One region of the Streptomyces sp. NPDC101776 genome, then DNA from elsewhere that is predicted to be linked to it. Evidence: riboswitches for the same ligand, from Rfam matches in the RefSeq annotation. Region 1 holds a riboswitch; the other holds the start of a gene.
What was found. A riboswitch is a leader RNA that binds a small molecule or an ion and turns the genes downstream of it on or off. The one in region 1 is predicted to bind glycine.
Positions count from the first base shown of each region.

Region 1 (11,404 bases):
TGGCCAGCAGTTCGGTGCCCGCCGCGTCGTACGCCCACAGCGTCATGCCGTTCGCGTGGTACGGCAGCGTTTTACGGCGGTGCAGTTTCAGGTCGTTGTCGAAGGAGAACGGGATGTCGTGCTCGCCGAGGAGACGGATGCGGCCCGACTCCTTGATCTGCTCCACCCGTTCGTCGGCCCCCTCCACGTCCACCGAGCGCGGCGACTCGCCCTCCAGGCCCAGCAGCACCGCTTTCGGCGTGCCGTGCCCGTGGCCGGTCGCGCCGAGCGAGCCGTACAGCTCGGTGCGGACGGAGGCGACGGAGCCGAGCAGTTCCTCGTTGCGCAGCCGGAGCGCGAACATACGGGCCGCCCGCATCGGGCCGACCGTGTGGGAGCTGGACGGGCCGATGCCGATCGAGAACAGGTCGAAGACCGAGATGGCCACGGTGACTCCTCAGAACGCGCAGGACAAGCAAGGTGGTGCAAGGGGTGGGGGTCCGCGCACACCTCCCAGTGTGCGCGGCGCCCCCGGTGGCCGACTACGGCCGGACGGGCCGACTACAGCCCGGGGTACAGCGGGTACTTCTCCGCCAGCGCGGTGACGCGGGCCTTCAGACCCGCCACGTCGTACGACGGCAGAAGCGTCTTCGCGATGACGTCCGCGACCTCGGCGAAGTCCTCGGCCGAGAAGCCGCGGGTCGCCAGCGCCGGCGTACCGATGCGCAGGCCCGACGTCACCATCGGGGGCCGCGGGTCGTTCGGGACGGCGTTCCGGTTGACCGTGATGCCGACCTCGTGGAGCCGGTCCTCGGCCTGCTGACCGTCCAGCTCGGAGTTCCGCAGGTCGACCAGGACCAGGTGCACGTCCGTACCACCGGACAGCACATCGACCCCTGCGGCCTTCACGTCGTCCCGCACCAGGCGCTCGGCCAGCAGCCGCGCACCCTCCACGGTACGCCGCTGCCGCTCCTTGAAGTCCTCGCCCGCGGCGACCTTGAAGGAGACCGCCTTCGCGGCGATCACATGCTCCAGCGGACCGCCCTGGAAGCCGGGGAAGACGGACGAGTTGAGCTTCTTCGCGAAGGCCTGCTTGGCGAGGATGATCCCGCCGCGCGGGCCGCCCAGAGTCTTGTGGGTGGTGGACGTGACGACGTCCGCGTAGGGGACGGGGTTCGGGTGGAGGCCGGCCGCCACCAGGCCCGCGAAGTGCGCCATGTCGACCCACAGATACGCCTCGACCTCGTCCGCGATCCGGCGGAACTCCGCGAAGTCCAGCTGGCGCGGGTACGCCGACCAGCCCGCGATGATCACCTTCGGGCGGTGCTCCTTGGCGAGCTTCTCGACCCCGGCCATGTCGACGAGACCGGTCCGCGTGTCCACGTGATAGGCGACCACGTCGAACTGCTTGCCGGAGAAGTTCAGCCGCATCCCGTGGGTGAGGTGGCCGCCGTGCGCCAGGTCCATGCCGAGGATCGTGTCGCCGGGCTGGGCCAGCGCGAACAGCGCGGCCTGGTTCGCCGAGGCGCCCGAGTGGGGCTGCACATTGGCGTACTCGGCGCCGAACAGCTCCTTGACCCGGTCGATCGCGATCTGCTCGGCGACGTCGACGTGCTCGCAGCCGCCGTAGTAACGACGGCCCGGATAGCCCTCGGCGTACTTGTTGGTGAGGACCGAGCCCTGCGCCTCCATGACCGCGACCGGAGCGAAGTTCTCCGAGGCGATCATCTCCAGCGTGGACTGCTGCCGGCGCAGCTCGGCGTCGACCGCGGCGGCGATGTCCGGGTCGAGCTCGTGCAGGGGCGTGTTCAGAACAGACATGGGGACTACGACTCCTCAGGCGCCGGTGAAGGCGGCGTACTCGTCGGCGGACAGCAGGTCGCCCGGCTCGTCCGCGGTCCGTACCTTGAAGAGCCAACCGCCCTCGAACGGCTCGGAGTTGACCAGCGCGGGCTCGTCCACGACGGCCGCGTTGACCTCCACGACCTCACCGGTGACCGGCGCGTACAGGTCCGACACCGACTTGGTCGACTCCAGCTCGCCGCAGGACTCGCCCGCGGTCACGGTCGCGCCGACCTCCGGGAGCTGGACGTAGACGACGTCACCGAGCGCGTTGGCCGCGTGCTCCGTGATACCGACCGTCGAGACGCCGTCGACGGCGTCCGTCAGCCACTCGTGTTCCTTGCTGTACCGCAGATGCGTGGGGTTGCTCATGGCCTGAATTCTCCTGTACGCGGGGGAGTGCTGATGAAGAGGGGACTGCGGAGGGCATCGCCGAACAGGGGCGATCAGCCCCGGTCACGGACGCGACGCTACGACGACTGTCACTTCTCGCGCTTGTAGAACGGCAGCGCCACGACCTCGTAGGGCTCGTGACTGCCCCGGATGTCCACGCCGACACCGGCCGTGCCCGGCGCCGAGTGCGCGGCGTCGACGTACGCCATGGCGATGGGCTTGCCCAGCGTGGGGGAGGGGGCTCCGGAGGTGACCTCGCCGATCACCCGGCCGTCGGCGACGACGGAGAACCCGGCGCGTGGGACCCGGCGGCCCTCGGCGACGAGCCCGACCAGGACGCGCGGCGGCTGCGAGGCGGCGCGCTCGGCGGCGGCCTCAAGAGCCGTACGCCCGACGAAGTCGCCGTCCTTCTCGAACTTCACGACCCGGCCGAGCCCCGCGTCGAACGGGGTCAGCGAGGTCGACAGCTCGTGGCCGTACAGCGGCATCCCGGCCTCCAGGCGCAGGGTGTCGCGGCAGGAGAGGCCGCACGGGATCAGCCCGGCCGCCGCGCCCGCCTCGGTCAGTGCCAGCCACAGCTTCTCGGCGTCACCGGGGGAGACGAACAGTTCGAAGCCGTCCTCGCCGGTGTAGCCGGTGCGGGCGATCAGCGCGGGGACGCCCGCGACCGTGCCGGGCAGACCGGCGTAGTACTTCAGGCCGTCGAGGTCGGCGTCCGTGAGCGAGGCGAGGATGCCGGGGGACTCGGGGCCCTGGACGGCGAGCAGCGCGTACGCGTCACGGTCGTCGCGGACGACCGCGTCGAAGCCCGCGGCCCGCTCCACCAGCGAGTCCAGGACAATCTGCGCGTTGGACGCGTTGGCGACGACCATGTAGGAGGTGTCCGCGAGCCGGTAGACGATCAGGTCGTCGAGAATCCCGCCGTCGGCCTGGCAGATCATGGTGTAGCGGGCCCGGCCGACGCCCACGGAGGCGATGTTGCCGACGAGCGCGTAGTTCAGCAGGTGGGCCGCCTGCGGTCCGGTGACCGTGATCTCGCCCATGTGGGAGAGGTCGAAGAGGCCGGCCCTCGTGCGGACGGCGAGATGCTCGTCGCGCTCCGAGCCGTAGCGCAACGGCATGTCCCAGCCGGCGAAGTCGGTCATCGTCGCACCGAGCGAGCGGTGCAGCGCGTCGAGCGCGGTGCGGCGCTTCTCAGGGGTGGCGGTACTGCTCATCGGTCGGTCTCCCAAGGCATGACGGCGAGGTCGTTCCTCCCCATCTGTCATCGGGACCTGAGAGGTTCGCCATGACCGCGCGGGCCATGGGTTGCACCTTGGGTGGGACCACCGGGAACGGGGGTCCGCTTTTCAGATGTGCCTCGCCCGCGCGGTAACGGGGCCTGAGAGATTCAAGGGAGGGACTTGCTCCTTCGGCGCCCCAGACGCCCTACGACCGATGTCGTACGACTGGGGACTCTCCCGCGCGGATTCAAGCGGCCGGTATGCAGTTGGCGGGCACATCATCGCACAGGCTTTGTAACAGGCCTGTGGCCGGAAGCGAACGGAACCGCGAGACACCGTGCATTACCTTCTCTTTACGTTCAGTGGGGAGAACCTTTCCTGACCCCGCAGGGAGGACGATCACGGTGACAAGGACCACGGTGTACGCCACGACCTCGGCCGTAGCGCTGCCGAAGCAGCCCTCGGCCCCGGCCAGGGAGGCATGCACGGCCCGCCCGGTACCGACCGTCCGCGACCTCCGCGAGCGGGCCGGCCACAGTCCGCACGGTCTGCGCTTCGGCGCCCGCGACCTGGTGGTGGTCACCGGCCTGCCCGGCAGCGGCAAGTCCACGCTGATGCGGCGCGCGGTGACCGGCGACGGCGCCCGCGTCGACAGCCAGGACACCCGGGACCGCTGGGACGCCCGTATGTCCCGCATGCCGACGGCCCTCCCGTACGCGGTCTACCGCCCCCTGGTCCGCCTCGCGCACTACGCCGGACTGCGCCGCGCGCTGCGCTCCGCGTCCGGCGCCGTCGTGCACGACTGCGGTACGCAGACCTGGGTGCGCGGCTGGCTGGCCCGCGCCGCCGGGCGCCGGGGCGGCGCGCTGCACCTGGTGTTCCTCGACGTCAGCCCGGACACCGCGCTCGGCGGCCAGCGCGAGCGCGGGCGCGGAGTCTCGCGGTACGCGTTCCTGCGCCACCGCAGGGCCGCCGCCCGGCTGCTGCGCTCGGTGGAGCGCGGTGACCTGCCCCGGGGCGTGCACTCGGCGGTCCTCCTGGACCGGGACGCGGCGGACGTGCTGCGCCGGATCGACTTCGCGGACTGAGCCGCTAGCCTTTTCAGCCACAGCAGGGTTACAGCAGGCGGTTTCACCAGCAGGCGGTAGGTAGATGGACTTCCCGGCGGACTTCCCCGGTCAGGCGTACCCCCACCCGCATCCGCACGGCGGATGGCCGGGCAACGAGCTGGAGGAGGTGCTCTCGGTGTCCCTCGGCATGCCCTCGGCCGGCGGCCGGATCGTCGAGGTGCTCGGCCGCAGCTTCGTCTGGGTCCCGCTCCCCAGCGGCGGCGGCCCGCAGAGCGGCCCCCTCGACCTGCCGACACTGGACATCGAGGGGCAGGCGTACGTCCCGGTCTTCAGCTCCGAGGAGCAGTTCCGGCAGGTCGTCGGCTCGCATCTGTCGTTCACGATCGCGCCCGCGGTGGAGTTCGCCCGCGGGCTGCCCGCGCAGGTCGGCATCGCGGTGAACCCGGGCGGCATGGTCGGCGTCCCCCTCCCGCCGCTCGCCGTGGCCGAGCTGTGCCGGATCGGCCGCACCGCTCTCGACGGCCCCACCAGCGGCGGCCGGGTCCGCCTCTTCGAACCCGACTGGCAGGACGACCCGGTCGACTTCCTCGCCGCGGCCGCCGCCGAGTTCGCCGCCATCGGCGTGGTCGGCTCGGCCCGCCGCTGCCTCGCCGCGATCGAGACGGCCGCCCCCGTGATGTTCGTAGGCGTAGAACTCACCAACTGGGACGGCGACTTGAGAGCGGCCCCGATGGAGGCGCTGGCACGGGCGCTGGGCCAGGTGACGGTCCAGTGGCAGGTCAACCTCGTCCTGCTCGACGTAACGCAAGACCCGGTGGCGGACTGGTTGAGGCAGACAGTGCGTCCCTTCTATACGCAGGGTCACTGAGGCGCCCCGAAGGGGGCGCGAGGAACTGCGCGCCCAGCCACACTCGACCGCCACTCGCGAACGCACCCCGGGCCCCCACCCCTTGGGCGCTTAAGCTGTTCCTCAACGCAGGGCACCTACAAAAAGGAGCGGACACGTGAGCGCCAGCGGCACCGCGACCGGCCAGGTCGAGCACATGCTGCGCCAGGTGACGCCCGGGCGCTACGACGCCTACGAGGCACTCCTCCGCGCCCTCGCGACCCCCCACTCCGGCCAGATCTGGATGCTCCTGTGGCACGGCCAGTCCGGCTCCCCGGACGCCCAGTACGGAAACATGCAGGTCGACAAGTACGGCTACGCCCCCTGCGTCACCTCCGCCCAGGAACTGTCGGCGAGCGGCTGGAACCGCTCCTACGAGGTGGTCGACGGCCTGGACGTGGCCCGCACCCTCTACCCCGACCACTTCGGCCTCTGGCTCAACCCGCACGCCCCCGGCGGCGGTGTCGGCATCCCCTGGCTCGACCTGCGCCGGATCGCCACCGGCCTGGAGCGCCAGCCCGCCGGCCCCCTCCGGCTGTCGGAGCCGGGCATCGAGATCCCGCAGTTCTACGGCCTGCTCACGCAGAACGCCCACCGCACCCCCGCGGTCCGCTCGCTGCGCCGCGCCTGGGTGCAGCCCGCGCTCGGGGCGCCGTATCTCGCGATCGGTCTGGACGTCTACGACACCAGCCCGCCGGCCGTGGACTCGGTGCGCGGCATGATGCAGCAGTCGATCGGCGCGGTCCCCGACGGGCTGCCGGTGTCGACCGTGGCGATGTCCGACGAGTACGACCCGGTGGCCCTCTGGCTGCGCGCGAACGCCCGCCCGTTCTACGACCGCGAGGCCCACGCTGCGCCCGCCCAGGCGGGTGGGTACGGATACCCACCCGTCCGTGGTGGATACTGACCCGGCGAGTCCTCTTCCCCGCTTCTCCGCAGGATTTACGTCTACGACACATTTCTTCGCGCGTAGATAGCGGTGAGATGCCCAAAATGGCGTCGATTCGGCTTTGTGTCCCAAGTGTCTTGCGTCCGGGGGGCGTTACCCACTGTCCGTATAACGGAACCCTCCAGGCTGCATCACGTTTGCGCATCCATTCGCCGCCAACCCTGGCAGCAGATCACCAAAGCGTTGAAGACTCCCGCACCAGGGGCCGTTCGCCCCGATGTACGACGGACTGATCACGCCGCCACAGCGGCAAGTGTGGGCCGGCTACCGCCGGTTGAGAGGGGTCCCTGCCAGATGACGGCACCATTGCACGAGCCGACTGCGGATACGGCCCCGAGTGCGGCCGAGGAAGCGGCGGCAGTGAGCGCCGAGGCGAAGGCGGTCCAGGGGCGTTCCCTGGGCCGGATCGCCTGGGAACGGCTCAAGCGGGACAAGCTCGCCCTGACGGGCGGCATCGTCGTGCTCGTCCTGATCCTGCTCGCCCTGCTCGCGCCGGTCATCACCCACCTGCTCGGGCAGGACCCCGACGCGTACAACGAGAGCCTGATCGACCCGCTGTTCGGCACCCCCAAGGGGTCGCTGGGCGGCATCAGCGGCGATCACCTGCTGGGTGTCGAGCCGGTCAACGGCCGCGACATCTTCGCCCGCATCCTCTACGGCGCCCGCGTCTCGCTCCTGGTGGGCTTCCTGTCCGCCATGGTCGCCGTCGTCCTGGGTACCGTCCTGGGCATCCTGGCCGGCTTCTTCGGCGGCTGGGTCGACTCGCTCGTCAGCCGCGTGATGGACGGCCTGCTGGCCTTCCCGCAACTGCTGTTCACGATCGCCCTGGTCTCGGTCATGCCGAACGACATGCTGGGCCTGTCCGGGTCCAACGTGCGCGTGTTCGTGATGATCCTGGTCATCGGATTCTTCGGCTGGCCCTACATCGGACGCGTGGTGCGCGGCCAGACGCTCTCGATGCGTGAGCGCGAGTACGTGGAGGCCGCCCGTTCCCTGGGCGCCGGGCGCTTCTACATCCTGTTCAAGGAACTGCTGCCCAACCTGGTCGCGCCCATCATCGTGTACACGACCATGATGATCCCGACGAACATCCTCACCGAGGCCGCGCTCAGCTTCCTCGGCGTGGGCGTCAAGCCGCCCACCGCGTCCTGGGGACAGATGCTGTCGAGCGCCATCGACTACTACGAGTCAGACCCCATGTACATGGTGGTCCCGGGTGTGGCGATCTTCATCACCGTCCTGGCCTTCAACCTTTTCGGCGACGGCGTGCGCGACGCGCTCGACCCGAAGGCGTCCCGCTGAGCATCCGTACCACCCCCATCTGTTCCCGTGGCACCAACACGGGGTCTCTCATCTAGTCCGGAGGATCCGAGATCGTGACAACCCAACGCACTCCAGGGCGGCGCAAGAAGGCATTCGCCGCCGCTGCTGCGGTCGCCGCACTGCTGACCACGGCGGCGTGCGGCGGCGGTGGCGGCGACGACAACAACGGTTCGAAGACCGGCGCCGCCGGCTTCGACGCCGCGAACAACAAGGTCGCCCAGGCCTCGCTGGTCAAGAAGGGCGGCACGCTGAAGTTCGGCGGCGCCCAGGACGCCGACTCGTGGGACACCACGCGTGGTTACTACGGCTTCATGTGGGACTTCGCGCGCTACTACAGCCGCCAGTTGGTCACGGGCAAGACGGAGCCGGGCAAGGCCGGCGCCGAGCTCACCCCGGACCTCGCCACCGGTCTCGCCAAGGTCACCGACGGCGGCAAGACCTACACGTACACCCTGCGTGACGGCGTCACGTGGGAGGACGGCAAGGCGATCACGTCCAAGGACGTGAAGTACGGCATCGAGCGCGTGTGGGCGCAGGACGTGCTGTCCGGCGGCCCGACGTACCTCAAGGACTTCCTCGACCCCAAGGGCGAGTACAAGGGTCCCTACAAGGACACGTCCAAGGACAAGCTCGGCCTGAAGTCGATCACCACTCCGGACGACAAGACGATCGTCTTCCACCTCCCCGAGGCCAACTCGGACTTCCAGGAGGTGCTGGGTCTGGTCTCCGCCTCCCCGGTCCGCCAGGACATGGACACCAAGTCCAAGTACGGCCTGAAGCCGTTCTCCTCCGGCCCGTACAAGTTCGAGTCGTACAGCCCCGGCAAGAGCCTGACGCTGGTGCGCAACACGAACTGGAAGCAGTCCTCGGACCCGGTCCGCAAGGCGTACCCGGACAAGATCACCGTCCAGTTCTTCTCGGACGCCAACCAGCTCGACCAGCGCCTGCTCAACGGTGACATCGACCTGGACATCAACCAGACCGGCATGTCCCCGCAGGGCCGCACCACCGCCCTGAAGGAGCACAAGGCCAACCTGGACAACCCGGTCTCGGGTTACATCCGTTACGCGACCTTCCCGACGAGCGTGGCGCCGTTCGACAACGTCGAGTGCCGCAAGGCCGTCATCCTCGGTGCCGACCACGTCTCGCTGCAGACCGCGCGCGGTGGCCCGATCGCCGGTGGTGACATCGGCACCAACATGCTCCCGCCGTCCGTCCCGGGCGCCGAGGGCCAGAAGTACGACCCGTACAAGATCGCGGGCGCGAACAAGAACGGCAACATCGCCGAGGCCAAGGCGGCCCTGAAGGCGTGCGGCAAGCCGAACGGCTTCTCCACCACCATCGCGGTGCGCAACAACAAGCCGGTCGAGGTCGCCACGGCCCAGTCGCTGCAGGCGTCGCTGAAGAAGATCGGCATCAACGCGCAGATCGACCAGTTCGACGGTTCGCAGACCAGCGGCATCATCGGCAGCCCTTCGAACGTGAAGAAGAAGGGCTACGGCATCATCATCATGGGCTGGGGCGCCGACTTCCCGACCGTCCAGGGCTTCGGTCTGCCGCTGTGGGACAGCAAGTACATCCTGCCGAGCGGTAACAACAACTTCGCCCTGATCAAGGACAAGACCATCGACGGTCTGTTCGACAAGTTCGTCACCACGCTGGACGAGTCGGGCAAGACCCAGATCTCGACCGAGATCAACCACAAGGTCATGGAGGGCGCGTACTACCTGCCCTTCACCTTCGAGAAGTTCATCAACTGGCGCAGCGACAACCTCGCGAACGTCTACACGACGGACAACTACAGCGGTACGTACGACTTCGTCAATCTCGGCCTGAAGAACCCGAAGAAGTAAACCGGCACACCCGCCGTACGGCACGAAAGGCAGGTGAAGGCCGGCGCGGCGTGGTCGCGGGCCACCGGATGACCTCCGGTGGCCCGCGGCCCCGCGGCGGGCCGTAAGCTGTGCTCGCTTATCTCATCAGGCGGCTGTTCGCCGCCGCAGTGATGCTCGTGGTCATCGTCATGGTGGTCTTCGGCATCTTCTTCCTCGTCCCCAAGTGGGCGGGCGTCGACATCGCCGCGAGCTTCGTGGGCAAGCAGGCCGACCCGGCATCCGTCGAGGCCGTACGGGAGAAGCTGGGCCTGAGCGACCCGATCTACTCCCAGGTCTGGGAGTTCTTCAAGGGCATCTTCGCCGGTCGCACCTACTCCGGCGGTGGCGATGTCACGCACTGCGCCGCACCCTGCTTCGGCTACTCCTTCCGCAGCGAGCAGGCCGTCTGGCCGGTGCTCACCTCCGCGTTCCCGGTGACCCTGGGGCTCGCACTCGGTGCCGCCGTGCTGTGGCTGGTCTTCGGTGTCGCGGCGGGTGTGCTCTCCGCGCTCAAGCGGGGCACCATCTGGGACCGCGGCGCGATGGTCGTCGCCCTCTCCGGTGTCTCCCTCCCCATCTACTTCACCGGCATGCTCAGCCTGGCGATCTTCACCTACGGGCTGCACTGGCTGGACGCCCAGTACGTGCCGCTCGACCAGAGCATCGGCGGCTACTTCGGCGGCATGATCCTGCCCTGGATCACCCTCGCCTTCCTGTACGCGGCGATGTACGCCCGGATCACCCGAGCGACCATGCTGGAGATCCTCGGCGAGGACTACATCCGCACCGCCCGCGCCAAGGGCCTCACGGAGCCGGTCGTCATCGGCAAGCACGCCATGCGCTCCACGCTCACCCCGCTCCTGACCATGCTCGGCATGGACCTCGGCGCCCTCATCGGTGGCGCCATCCTGACCGAGTCGACGTTCAACCTGCCCGGCCTCGGCCGACAGGTGCTCACTGCCATCCGCAACCAGGACCTGCCCATCATTCTGGGCGTCACCCTGATCACTTCTCTCGCGGTGCTTCTCGCCAACCTCGTGGTGGACATCCTGTACGCCGTGATCGACCCCCGAGTGAGGCTCTCATGACGGAACTCAGCAAGAGCGGGGCAGCGGTGGGCGAACCCACGTCCGCCTCGCCCGCGCCCTCGGCCTTCCTCGAAGTGCGCGACCTCAAGGTGCACTTCCCGACCGACGACGGTCTGGTCAAGTCCGTCGACGGGCTCAGCTTCGCGCTGGAGAAGGGCAAGACCCTCGGCATCGTGGGCGAGTCCGGCTCCGGCAAGTCGGTGACCTCGCTCGGCATCATGGGCCTGCACACCGCCGGCCAGTACGGCAAGCGCAAGGCGCAGATCTCCGGCGAGATCTGGCTGGACGGCACCGAGCTGCTGTCCGCCGACCCCGACCACGTGCGCAAGCTGCGCGGCCGGCAGATGGCGATGATCTTCCAGGACCCGCTCTCCGCGCTGCACCCGTACTTCACGATCGGCGCGCAGATCGTCGAGGCGTACCGCATACACCACGACGTCGACAAGAAGACCGCGAAGCGCCGCGCGGTCGAGATGCTCGACCGGGTGGGCATCCCGCAGCCCGACAAGCGCGTGGACAGCTACCCGCACGAGTTCTCCGGCGGTATGCGCCAGCGCGCGATGATCGCCATGTCGCTGGTCAACAACCCCGAACTGCTGATCGCGGACGAGCCGACGACCGCCCTGGACGTGACCGTCCAGGCGCAGATCCTCGACCTCATCCGCGACCTCCAGAAGGAGTTCGGCTCCGCGGTCATCGTCATCACCCACGACCTGGGCGTCGTCGCCGAACTCGCCGACGACATCCTGGTGATGTACGGCGGCCGGTGCGTCGAGC
Region 1 is NZ_JBIWMV010000016.1:16,432-27,835, reverse strand. Features, by position in the region: gene ACIRRY_RS36495 (L-serine ammonia-lyase) at 1-427, opposite strand, end outside; gene glyA (serine hydroxymethyltransferase) at 541-1,800, opposite strand; gene gcvH (glycine cleavage system protein GcvH) at 1,816-2,193, opposite strand; gene gcvT (glycine cleavage system aminomethyltransferase GcvT) at 2,304-3,431, opposite strand; glycine riboswitch at 3,574-3,687, opposite strand; gene ACIRRY_RS36475 (AAA family ATPase) at 3,836-4,525, shown strand; gene ACIRRY_RS36470 (enhanced serine sensitivity protein SseB) at 4,590-5,375, shown strand; gene ACIRRY_RS36465 (enhanced serine sensitivity protein SseB C-terminal domain-containing protein) at 5,512-6,300, shown strand; gene ACIRRY_RS36460 (ABC transporter permease) at 6,637-7,644, shown strand; gene ACIRRY_RS36455 (ABC transporter substrate-binding protein) at 7,719-9,518, shown strand; gene ACIRRY_RS36450 (ABC transporter permease) at 9,629-10,627, shown strand; gene ACIRRY_RS36445 (ABC transporter ATP-binding protein) at 10,624-11,404, shown strand, end outside.

Region 2 (11,404 bases), on a different contig from region 1:
GGCTCCCGCAGTACGCGGACGTGCCGCGCACCGAGGTGCACTTCATGGAAACGGCGGACGCCATCGGGCCGTTGGGCGCCAAGTCGATGAGCGAGAGCCCCTTCAACCCGGTCGCGCCCGCCTTCGCCAACGCGCTGCGGGACGCGACGGGCATCCGCTTCACCGAACTTCCGCTGACCCGCGACCGGGTGTGGCTGGCACTGGCCAACTCGCCTCGTACCCCCCGTCCACCCGTATCGCACTGATCCCACTGATGTGCCGGGCCCCGCAACGGTCCTGCGGAAGCACCAGTTGCGGACCGGCACGGTCCAGCGGGGTGTCATCGATGCTCACGGCGAGCAGAACAGGGGCATGAGCGAAGTCGGGGTCGATCTCGGCCCAGGACAGCAGCGCATGGTGCCCGTCCGTACCGCTGACCGCGATCAGGAAGCGCAGCCGGTCCTTGCGGCGGACGGGGTCGAAGCCGGGACCGGCCGAGGACAGGACGTCGTAGAGCCGAGGTCCCGCGAAGCGGTGCACCTGGGTGCCGCTGGTGGCGCACTCGAAGCTGACCAGCACGCGGTGCAGCGGCCAGTTCGACAAGTCCGGCACGGTCAGCCGGGCGGGCCGGGCGAGGTCCCCCGTCAGGTCGAGCTGTGCGAGCGTCACGAGCCATCACCTCCCGGATGGTGGTACCCGGACAGCACTCCCGTACAAACGCACATGCGCACCCCACAAACCAATAGCACAGCTCATGCGATGCGACAGGAGACTTACACCTTGCATATGCGGCAGTATCATCGCGGCACGGCCGTTGCGGTCGGGCAAGGGCGCGACACCCCCTTATCGGCAGAATCAGAGGAGTAGAACCGTGATGACCCGTTCCGCGCGTCGGACCCGCCGGACCCTTCAGGTCGCGGGGGCCGGAGCCGCCGCGCTGCTGGCCCTGAGCGCCTGCTCGTCCAGCGACGACTCGTCCTCCTCGAAGTCCGACACCTCGGCGTCCGCGTCCCCGAAGTTGTCCGGCACCGTCACCGTCTTCGCCGCCGCCTCGCTCAAGGAGTCCTTCACGACCCTGGGCAAGGAGTTCGAGACGGCCCACCCCGGCACCAAGGTCACCTTCAACTTCGCGGGCAGTGACACCCTCGCCGCGAGCATCACCAGCGGTGCCCCGGCCGACGTGTTCGCCGCCGCGAGCCCCAAGACCATGGCGATCGTCACGGACAAGGGCGACGGCGTCGGCACCCCGGCCACCTTCGTGCGCAACCAGCTGGAGATCGCCACCCTGCCGGGCAACCCCGACAAGGTGACCTCGCTGAAGGACCTCACCAAGTCCAGCCTCAAGGTCGTGCTCTGCGACAAGACGGTGCCGTGCGGTGCGGCGGCCCAAAAGGCGCTCACCGCAAGCAAGTTGAAGCTCACCCCGGTGTCCTACGAGGAGGACGTCAAGTCCGCCCTCAACAAGGTGGTGCTGAAGGAGGCCGACGCGGCGGTCGTGTACAAGACCGATGTGCACGCGGCGGGTGACAAGGTGGAGGGCGTGGAGTTCCCCGAGTCCGCCGACGCCATCAACGACTACCCGATCGTCCTCCTCAAGGACGCGCCCAACGCGGTCGCCGCCAAGGCGTTCATCGCGCTGGTGCAGTCCGCCGAGGGCCAGAAGGTGCTGTCCGCGGCGGGCTTCCTCAAGCCGTGACCCAGTTCGACACCGCTGACGCCGCGGCCGAGACCCTCAAGGGCGGGCCGCGGCGTCGCCGTGTCCGGATGACAGGCCGCGGGGTACCGCTCCCCCTGCTGGTGCCCGCGCTCGTAGGCCTGGCGTTCCTGCTCCTCCCCCTGATCGCCCTGCTGGTACGGGCCCCTTGGCGCTCCCTGCCGTCCCAACTGACCAGCACAGAGGTCTGGCAGGCACTCCAGCTCTCCCTGTTCAGCGCGACCGCGGCGACGGCCGTGAGCCTGGTCCTGGGCGTACCGCTGGCGTGGGTGCTGGCCCGCACGGAGTTCCCCGGCCGCGGCTTCCTCCGCGCCCTGGTGACGCTCCCGCTGGTGCTGCCCCCGGTGGTGGGCGGTGTCGCGCTCCTGCTCGCCCTCGGCCGCAACGGTGTCGTGGGCCAGTGGCTGGACTCGTGGTTCGGCATCACGCTCCCCTTCACCACGACCGGTGTCGTGGTCGCGGAGGCGTTCGTCGCGATGCCGTTCCTGGTCATCAGCGTCGAGGGCACCCTGCGCGCCGCCGACCCGCGCTACGAGGAGGCCGCCCAGACGCTCGGTGCCTCCCGCTTCACGGCGTTCCGCCGGGTCACGCTCCCCCTGATCGCCCCGGGCATCGCGGCGGGCGCGGTCCTCGCCTGGGCCCGCGCGCTGGGCGAGTTCGGCGCGACGATCACCTTCGCCGGCAACTTCCCCGGCCGCACCCAGACCATGCCCCTCGCGGTCTACCTGGCCCTCCAGAACGACCCGGAGGCGGCGATCGCCCTCAGCCTGGTCCTGCTGGCCGTGTCGATCGCGGTCCTGGCAGGCCTCCGCGACCGCTGGATGACGACCTCATGACCGACCTCACCACCACACCCGACAAGGGCCTGGACGCCCACCTCATCGTGGACCGCGGCACCTTCCGCCTCGACGTCGAACTGACCGCCGCCCCCGGAGACGTCGTAGCCCTGCTCGGCCCCAACGGCGCAGGAAAGACCACCGCGTTGCGCGCCCTGGCCGGCTTGGTCCACCTGACAGACGGTCATCTACGGCTGGACGGCGCGGAGTTGGACCGCACGCCACCGGAGTCCCGCCCGGTAGGAGTCGTCTTCCAGGACTACCTGCTCTTCCCGCACCTGACCGCCCTCGACAACGTCGGCTTCGGCCCCCGCTGCCAGGGCGCGACCAAGGCGGAGTCCCGCGCCATCGCGGCCGAGTGGCTGGAGCGGATGGGCCTCGCCGAGCACGCCGCCGCCAAGCCCCGCAGACTCTCCGGCGGCCAGGCCCAACGCGTAGCCGTGGCAAGGGCGTTGGCGACCCGCCCACGCCTCCTGCTCCTCGACGAACCCCTGGCAGCCCTGGACGCCCGCACCCGCCTGGACGTACGGGCCCAACTCCGGCGCCACCTCGCGGAGTTCGAGGCGGTCGCGGTCCTGGTCACCCACGATCCCCTGGACGCCATGGTGTTGGCCGACCGGCTGATCGTGATCGAGCAGGGCACGGTCGTCCAGGAGGGCGCCCCCGCGGACATCGCCCGCCACCCGCGCACCGACTACATCGCCCAACTGGTCGGCCTCAACCTCTACAAGGGCCACGCCGACGGCCACACGGTCACCCTCGACACCGGCCCCACGGTCACCACCACGGAGGATCTCCGGGGCGAGGTGTTCGTGGCCTTCCCACCGAGCGCGGTAACTCTCTTCCGCGACCGCCCAACAGGCGCCAGCGCCCGCAACCTCTGGCACTGCGAGGTAGCGGGCCTGGAAACCCACGGCGACCAGATCCGCGTAGACCTGACCGGCGAACTCCCCCTGGCAGCAGACCTGACGACGCCGGCAGCGGCCGAACTGGACCTGCATCAGGGCGCGTTGATCTGGGCAACGGTCAAGGCAACCCAGACCCACTCATATCCCGCGTAGGCACCCGCGCCCCGTTTTTTAGGGGCGCGGGGCTGTATCGACTTGTGGCTCCGCCACGGGGCGCGACCAGCCACAACGGACCCGCAGCCAAAACGCGACCCTCAGTCCTCGTACGCATCCAACGGCGGGCAGGAACAAACCAGGTTCCGGTCCCCAAACGCCTGGTCAATCCTGCGCACCGGCGGCCAGTACTTGTCGGCAACGGAAACACCCGCCGGAAAGACAGCCTCCTCGCGCGAGTAAGCGTGCCCCCACTCCCCACCCAGCGCGGCAGCGGTGTGCGGCGCGTTCCGCAACGGGTTGTCCTCAGCCGGCCACTCCCCCGCCCCGACCCTCTCGATCTCGCCACGAATCGCGATCATCGCCTCGCAGAACCGGTCCAGTTCGATCAGGTCCTCGGACTCCGTCGGCTCGATCATCAGCGTCCCGGCCACCGGGAACGACATGGTCGGCGCGTGGAAGCCGTAGTCGATGAGCCGCTTGGCGATGTCGTCGACGGAGACACCGGTCGCCTTGCTGATCGGCCGCAGATCGATGATGCACTCGTGCGCGACGAGCCCGCCGGGCCCGGTGTAGAGCACGGGGTAGTGCGGTTCGAGCCGCTTGGCGATGTAGTTGGCGGAGAGCACGGCCACCTGCGTGGCCCGCTTCAGCCCCTCGCCGCCCATGAGCCGGACGTACGCCCAGGAGATCGGCAGGATGCCGGCCGAGCCCCAGGGAGCGGCCGAGATGGGCCCAACTCCCGTCTCCGGCCCGGCCGCCGGCTGCAAGGGGTGGTTCGGCAGATACGGCGCGAGGTGCGCGCGCACCCCGACCGGCCCGACACCCGGACCGCCACCACCGTGCGGAATGCAGAACGTCTTGTGGAGATTCAGATGCGAGACGTCACCGCCGAAGTGCCCCGGCTTGGCAAGCCCCACAAGGGCGTTGAGGTTGGCACCGTCGACGTAGACCTGACCGCCCGCCTCGTGCACCTGCGCGCAGATGTCGGCGACGTGCTCCTCGAACACCCCGTGCGTGGACGGGTAGGTGATCATCAGCACAGCGAGTTCGTCGCGGAACTGCTCGATCTTCGCCCGCAGATCCTCGACGTCGATCTCACCGTCCTCGGCGGTCTTCACGACGACGACCTTCATCCCGGCCATCACGGCGCTCGCGGCGTTCGTGCCGTGCGCGGACGAGGGAATGAGACACACGGTCCGCTGCTCGTCCCCGTTGGCCCGGTGATAACCACGCACCGCCAACAGCCCGGCCAACTCGCCCTGCGAACCGGCGTTGGGCTGCAACGACACCTTGTCGTACCCGGTGACCTCGGCGAGCCGCTCCTCCAACTCCCGGATGAGCGTGAGGTACCCCTGCGCCTGCTCGGCGGGCGCGAAGGGGTGCAACTGCCCGAACTCGGGCCAGGTGACCGGCTCCATCTCGGTGGTCGCGTTGAGCTTCATCGTGCAGGAGCCCAGCGGGATCATGCCCCGGTCGAGCGCGTAGTCACGGTCGGCGAGCCTGCGCAGGTAGCGCAGCATCGCGGTCTCGGAACGGTGGTCCCGGAACACGGGGTGCGTGAGATACGCGTCGGTCCGCAGCAGCGCCTCGGGCAGCGTGTCCTCGGCACTCGCGTCCAGCGCCTCGATGTCCCCGTCGACCCCGAACGCGGTCCATACGGCGGCCAGTTGGACGCGCGTGGTGGTCTCGTCGCAGGCGATGGACACCTGGTCGGCGTCCACGAGGTACAGGTTGACGCCGTCCTCGCGAGCGGCGGCGACGACCTCGGCGGCCCGGCCGGGAACGCGTGCGGTCAACGTGTCGAAGTAGCCGCCGTGCACGACCTCGACACCACCGGCGGTGAGTCCGGCGGCGAGGATCGTGGCGTACCTGTGCGTCCGCCGCGCGATGCCCTTGAGCCCCTCGGGCCCGTGGTAGACGGCGTACATCCCCGCCATGACGGCAAGGAGCACCTGAGCGGTGCAGATGTTGCTGGTGGCCTTCTCGCGGCGGATGTGCTGCTCGCGGGTCTGGAGGGCGAGGCGGTAGGCCTTGTGTCCGTCGGCGTCGACGGACACGCCCACGAGCCGCCCGGGCAGGCTGCGCGCGAACTTCTCGCGCACGGCCATGTATCCGGCGTGCGGCCCGCCGAAGCCCATCGGCACCCCGAAGCGCTGCGTCGTACCGACCGCGATGTCCGCGCCCAGCTCGCCGGGCGACTTGAGCAGCGTGAGCGCGAGGAGATCGGCGGCGACGGTGACGAGCGCGCCCAGCGCGTGCGCCTGCTCGATCAGCGGCTTGATGTCGCGTACGGCACCGGAGGCGCCGGGGTACTGCACGAGCACGCCGTTGATCTCACGCTCGGCGAGGTCGGCCGGGATGCCCTCGCCGAGGTCGGCGACGACGACCTCGACACCGGCCGGCTCGGCACGGGTCTCGATCACGGCGATGGTCTGCGGCAACGCGTCGGCGTCGACCAGGAACAGACCCTTCTTGTTCTTCCCCATGCGCCGCGACAGCGCCACGGCCTCGGCGGCGGCCGTGCCCTCGTCGAGGAGGGAGGCGCCGGAGGTCGGCAGCCCGGTGAGGTCGGCGACCATCGTCTGGAAGTTCAGCAGGGCTTCGAGCCGCCCCTGGGAGATCTCCGGCTGATACGGCGTGTAGGCCGTGTACCAGGCCGGGTTCTCCATGACGTTGCGCAGGATCACGGGCGGGGTGAAGGTCCCGTAGTACCCGAGCCCGATCATGGAACCGAGGACCTCGTTGCGGTCCGCGAGGGAGCGCAGCTCGGCCAGCACCTCGGCCTCGGTGCGGGCGCCCGGCAGGTCGAGGGAGTCGGCGTTCTTGATCACATCCGGGACGGCGGCGGCTGTCAGCTCGTCGAGCGAGCCGTAGCCGACCTGCGCGAGCATCTTGGCCCGCGCCTCCTGATCGGGCCCGATGTGACGCTGCTCGAACGGGATGCCCTGTTCGAGCTCGGAGAGCGGAATGCGAGGGACGGTCATCAGGGAGGCCTCCTGGTCGGTCACGACCTTCGAGGGACACCACAGCTGTGGGGTGCCCGGCGGCCTCCCCCTCTGTCATCTCAACCTGAGAGCTTCACCAGGCATCCCGAAGGAACCCGGCTTTCACCGTCGGTGAGAGCGGAAGCCGTCGACGCCGTCGGCACCCGCCCTGCTTTCCAGAGTGACCTCGTCCGTGCGGTACGTGGGCCTGAGAGATTCCGGGGAGGATTTGCTCCTTCGGCGCCTCCGATGAAGTCTGGAGGACTCTCCCGCACGGGGTCAGCAGCCGTTCGCCAGCCTACCAGCGAGCACTGGAGCCCGGTTTCGAGTGGCCACCAGCCTCAATGTGCTCTTTTGTAGTGTTCACGGATGAGTTGCGAGCAGGAGGAGGTCCCGTGCAGACCGACATCGATCCGCGCAACCTGATCGGCCGCAAGGCGTTCGACCGCACCGGCGCCAAGATCGGCACGATCGACGAGGTCTACCTCGACGACGCCACCGGCGAACCGGAGTGGGCGGCCATACGCACCGGCCTGTTTTCCAGAGACGCCTTCGTCCCCCTGGAGCCCAGCGAACTGATCGAGGGCACCCTCCACATCCCCTTCGAACGCTCCCTGATCAAGGACGCCCCGGACTTCGGAGTGGGCCGCCACCTCTCCCCGGACCAGGAACTCCAGCTGTACCACCACTACGGCTTGGACGTGGGTCCGGCTCCGTCGTTCCCTGACCGCGATTTCGGGAAGGTGGCGGGCGCGGAGGAGGAGTGAGGGGGGTGGGGTAGTCGGAGTTGTCCGGGGTGGAGCGGCTGAGGGTGTCGGGGCGGGACACGGGGGCGGTGCTCGGGCCTCAACTCGCCGAAGCCCCCGGCATCACAGCAGGCGGAACCTCAGAACCACGCCCACCCGATCGACCCTCGCCCCCTCCTCCCACCAGCGGGAGCGCACCCTCCGGCCCCCGCCCCACCAAGGGCAACGGCTCCGCCGACTCCAACTCCGGATCATCGGTCCGGAACGTCCGCACCCGCCCCGGCCCGGAATCCTCGGGCGTCTCAAACCGCACGGTGACCCGCCCCAGCCCGCTCCCCTGCACCCACCCGTGTCCGAACCCGGCGTGCCGCACATCGTGCCCGGCAGCCCAGTGCCGCTCCGCAGGAGCCGCCCGCTCCTCGCTCTCCTCCTCCGCGTGCTCCTCCTCAAGGAGCTCCGCCCGCTCCCCCGCGGCCTGCGCGAACAGGTCCTCCTGCGTGTAGTCGGCGAGCCCGGAGACACCCACCCCGAGCAGCCGTACGCCCCCCGTGGTGTCCACGGAGTCCAGCAGCCGGGCCGCGGCCTCCCGCACCACCCCCGGATCGTCGGTGGGCCCACGCAGCGTCTCTGACCGGGTCAGCGTCGAGAAGTCGTAGCGCCGCACCTTCAGCACGATGGTCCGCCCCGACAGACCGGCCCCGCGCAGTCGCCGCACGCACCGGTCCGCGAGCCGCTGCACTTCCAGGCCCACCCGGGTCCGGTCATGGATGTCCACGTCGTACGTGTCCTCGACCGACACCGACTTGGTCTCCCGCTCGGCCACCACGGGCCGCTCGTCGTGCGCCAGCGCCATCGCGTACAGCGCGTGCCCGTGCGCCTTGCCCACCAGCCGTACGAGCTCGTCCTCGCCCGCCTCGGCGATCTCGTCGACCGTGGTGATCCCGGCCCGCCGCAGATGATCACCCGTCGCCGGCCCGACCCCCGGCAGCGTGCGCACCGACAACGGTCCGAGCAGCGCCCGCTCGGTCCCCGGCTCGATCAGCACGAGCCCGTCCGGCTTGGCCCGCTCCGAGGCGATCTTCGCGAGCATCTTGGAGGCGGCGAGACCCACCGACCCCGTGAGTCCCGTGACCGCCCGTATGTCCGCCCGCAGCCGCTCCCCGGTCACCTGCGCCGCCTCGGCGTCCCGGGCCGCTCCCCCGGCCTCCAGGTCCACGAACGCCTCGTCCAGGCTCAGCGGCTCCACCAGGGGCGACAGCTCCCGCAGCAGCGCCATCACCTGCTCGCTGATCGACCGGTAGAACCCGAAGCGCGGCACGAGATACGCCGCGTTCGGAGCGAGCCGACGCGCCTGGGCCATGGGCATCGCCGAGTTCACCCCGAAGACCCGTGCCTCGTACGACGCGGTGGCGACCACCCCGCGCGGTCCGAGCCCGCCCACGACCACGGCCTTCCCGCGCAGACTCGGCTTGGACGCCTGCTCCGCCGAGGCGAAGAAGGCATCCATGTCGAGATGCAGGATCGTGGGCGCGGTTCTCACATCTCCGATGCTGCCCTACGCCACTGACAATGCCCCGCTACGGCTCCTGCGGGGCCCTCAGACGGCCCGGTTGCGCCGTCTGGCCAGTTCGTCGGCGGGGTTGGACCCGACGAGTGTCTCGCCGGTGTCGACGCGCTCCCCGTGCAACTGCGACAGGGCGCTCTCCACATCCCGCCACACGACGCCCACGGCGATCCCGAAGACGCCCTGGCCGCCCTGGAGCAGCGCGTGGACCTCGTCCGGCGACGTGCACTCGTAGACCGTGGCGCCGTCGCTCATCAGCGTCATGCGCTCCAGATCGCGGAAGCCGCACTCCCTCAGGTGCAGAACGGCGCTGCGGATGTTCTGCAGCGACACGCCCGTGTCGAGGAACCGCTTGACGATCTTGAGGACGACAACGTCCCGGAAGCTGTAGAGCCGCTGTGTCCCCGACCCGTGTGCGGGCCGCACGCTGGGCTCGACGAGCCCGGTGCGTGCCCAGTAGTCCAGTTGCCGATAGGTGATGCCGGCCGCCGCACAGGCCGTAGGGCCTCGGTAGCCGATCTCCTCGGACGCCATGGACGTCGCCCCTCCGCTGCTCGGCACTGCCGCCGGCCGCTGCGGAATGCGATCGGCCGCACTGCCGTGAAGCGGGTACGGGCCTCTGTCCCCGAAACTGCGTTCCGGGGCACCCCCAGCCGTACCGTCGCCGCTGCTTCTCACGCCGACCTCCGTCCTTGACCTGCCTTCTCGACGGTAGGCAGTCACCAGGGGTGCGTCAACGATCGCCACACTCGGCACGCCGAGTGATAATCACCCTAGGAGTGGTTTCCCGTACCCCACCGCGGGGAAAGGCTAGCCGAATGCGCTCGCGGAGGGCCGCAGGACGCTCTCACACGCCGGTGGCAAATGCCAGCATTTCCTCGCCGGCCGTCGGCCTCCCCGGGCTCACTGGCTGTTGGTGCCGAAGTCCTCGGGCGAGATCTGGTCGAGGAACTCGCGGAACTTCTCCACCTCGTCCTCCTGCTCGTCCGGGATCGCGATACCCGCGTCGTCGAGCACACCGTCACTGCCGTAGATCGGCGTGCCGGTGCGCAGCGCCAGCGCTATGGCGTCGGACGGACGGGCGCTCACCTCGACGCCGCTGGCGAACACCAGCTCCGCATAGAAGACGCCCTCCCGCAGATCCGTGATGCGCACTTCGGTCAGCTCCTGGCCGACGGCCTCCAGCACGTCCTTGAACAGGTCGTGGGTCAGCGGTCGTGCGGGGGCCATGCCCTGCTGCGCGAAGGCGATCGCCGTCGCCTCCCCGGGCCCGATCCAGATGGGGAGGTAGCGGTCGCCTCCCACTTCACGCAGGAGCACGATCGGTTGGTTGGAGGGCATTTCGACCCGGACACCTACGACATCGAGCTCGTTCACACAGCAACCCTAGGCCGTGCCCGGGACGTTTGGGTAGTCGGGCCGAGAACGGGTGACCGATCAGGCAGCCGCGAGCCCGCCCGGCTCAGGGCAGGCGCACACCGAGCGCGGTCTGCACCAGCGCCGCGTGCAGCTTCACCGTGAGCCCCGCCAGCTCCTTCGTACGGGCCTCCGCGTGGGCCCTGGTCTGCGGATTGCGGTGCCGCTTGAGCGGGGCCACCACCTGGTCGACGAGCCCGGCCTCACGGTCGGCGGCGGCCTTCATCGCGCGCAGGTGCCGCGGTTCGATCCCGAACCGCCCCAACTCGAGGACGAGTCCGGCCACGGTGGCGGCTTCCGCGTCGTAAACGCCGTCCGGCAGCGGGGCGATGAGTCCGTACGACTCCCACTCGTCGAGTTCCGCCTCACCGATCCCGGCGGCGGCCAGCAGCTCGGCCCGCCCGATCCGGGCCGCCGTGGGCCCCTCCACGGGCTCCAGGACGACCTCGCCGTCCCGCTGACGCCCCACCGTGGGCAGTGGCGCGGCCTCCCCGCGCTCCATGGCGTCGAGATGCTCGCGGATCACCTTGAGCGGCAGATAGTGGTCCCGCTGCATCCTCAGGACGTGGCCGAGGCGCTCGACGTCGGCGGGGCTGAACTTGCGGTACCCGGAAGGGGTCCGCTGCGGCTCGATGAGGCCCTCCGACTCCAGGAACCGGATCTTGGAGATGGTGACTTCGGGGAACTCGTCGCGCAGCACGTTCAGCACCGTGCCGATGCTCATCAGACCGGTGTCCGCGGCGGCGGTACCGTGCCCGGCACCGCCGCTCGGTGTTTGAAGCATGGACCTTCCTGGGGAATCCCCCCGGACCCAGTCCGAGGAAGGGTCAGTAACCCCGCTGGCTCGCGTAGAACACCAGCCGGTACTTGCCGATCTGTACCTCGTCACCGTTCGCCAGCGAGACCGAGTCGATGCGCTCACGGTTGACGTACGTGCCGTTCAGACTGCCGACGTCGGCGACCGTGAACGAACCGTCAGGAGAGCGGCGGAACTCCACGTGCCGGCGCGAGACCGTCACGTCGTCCAGGAAGATGTCGCTCTGCGGATGACGGCCGGCCGTGGTCAGCTCGCCGTCCAGCAGGAAGCGGCTGCCCGAGTTC
Region 2 is NZ_JBIWMV010000013.1:6,275-17,678, reverse strand. Features, by position in the region: partial or broken gene ACIRRY_RS32435 (xanthine dehydrogenase family protein molybdopterin-binding subunit) at 1-245, shown strand, start outside; gene ACIRRY_RS32430 (molybdopterin-dependent oxidoreductase) at 160-648, opposite strand; gene modA (molybdate ABC transporter substrate-binding protein) at 854-1,675, shown strand; gene modB (molybdate ABC transporter permease subunit) at 1,672-2,529, shown strand; gene ACIRRY_RS32415 (ABC transporter ATP-binding protein) at 2,526-3,590, shown strand; gene gcvP (aminomethyl-transferring glycine dehydrogenase) at 3,692-6,577, opposite strand; glycine riboswitch at 6,764-6,859, opposite strand; gene ACIRRY_RS32405 (PRC-barrel domain-containing protein) at 6,973-7,344, shown strand; gene ACIRRY_RS32400 (DNA polymerase IV) at 7,424-8,863, opposite strand; gene ACIRRY_RS32395 (MerR family transcriptional regulator) at 8,921-9,565, opposite strand; gene ACIRRY_RS32390 (bifunctional nuclease family protein) at 9,791-10,264, opposite strand; gene ACIRRY_RS32385 (MerR family transcriptional regulator) at 10,350-11,087, opposite strand; gene ACIRRY_RS32380 (FHA domain-containing protein) at 11,131-11,404, opposite strand, start outside.
Region 2: another riboswitch for glycine. It lies ahead of gcvP (aminomethyl-transferring glycine dehydrogenase); the one in region 1 lies ahead of gcvT (glycine cleavage system aminomethyltransferase GcvT).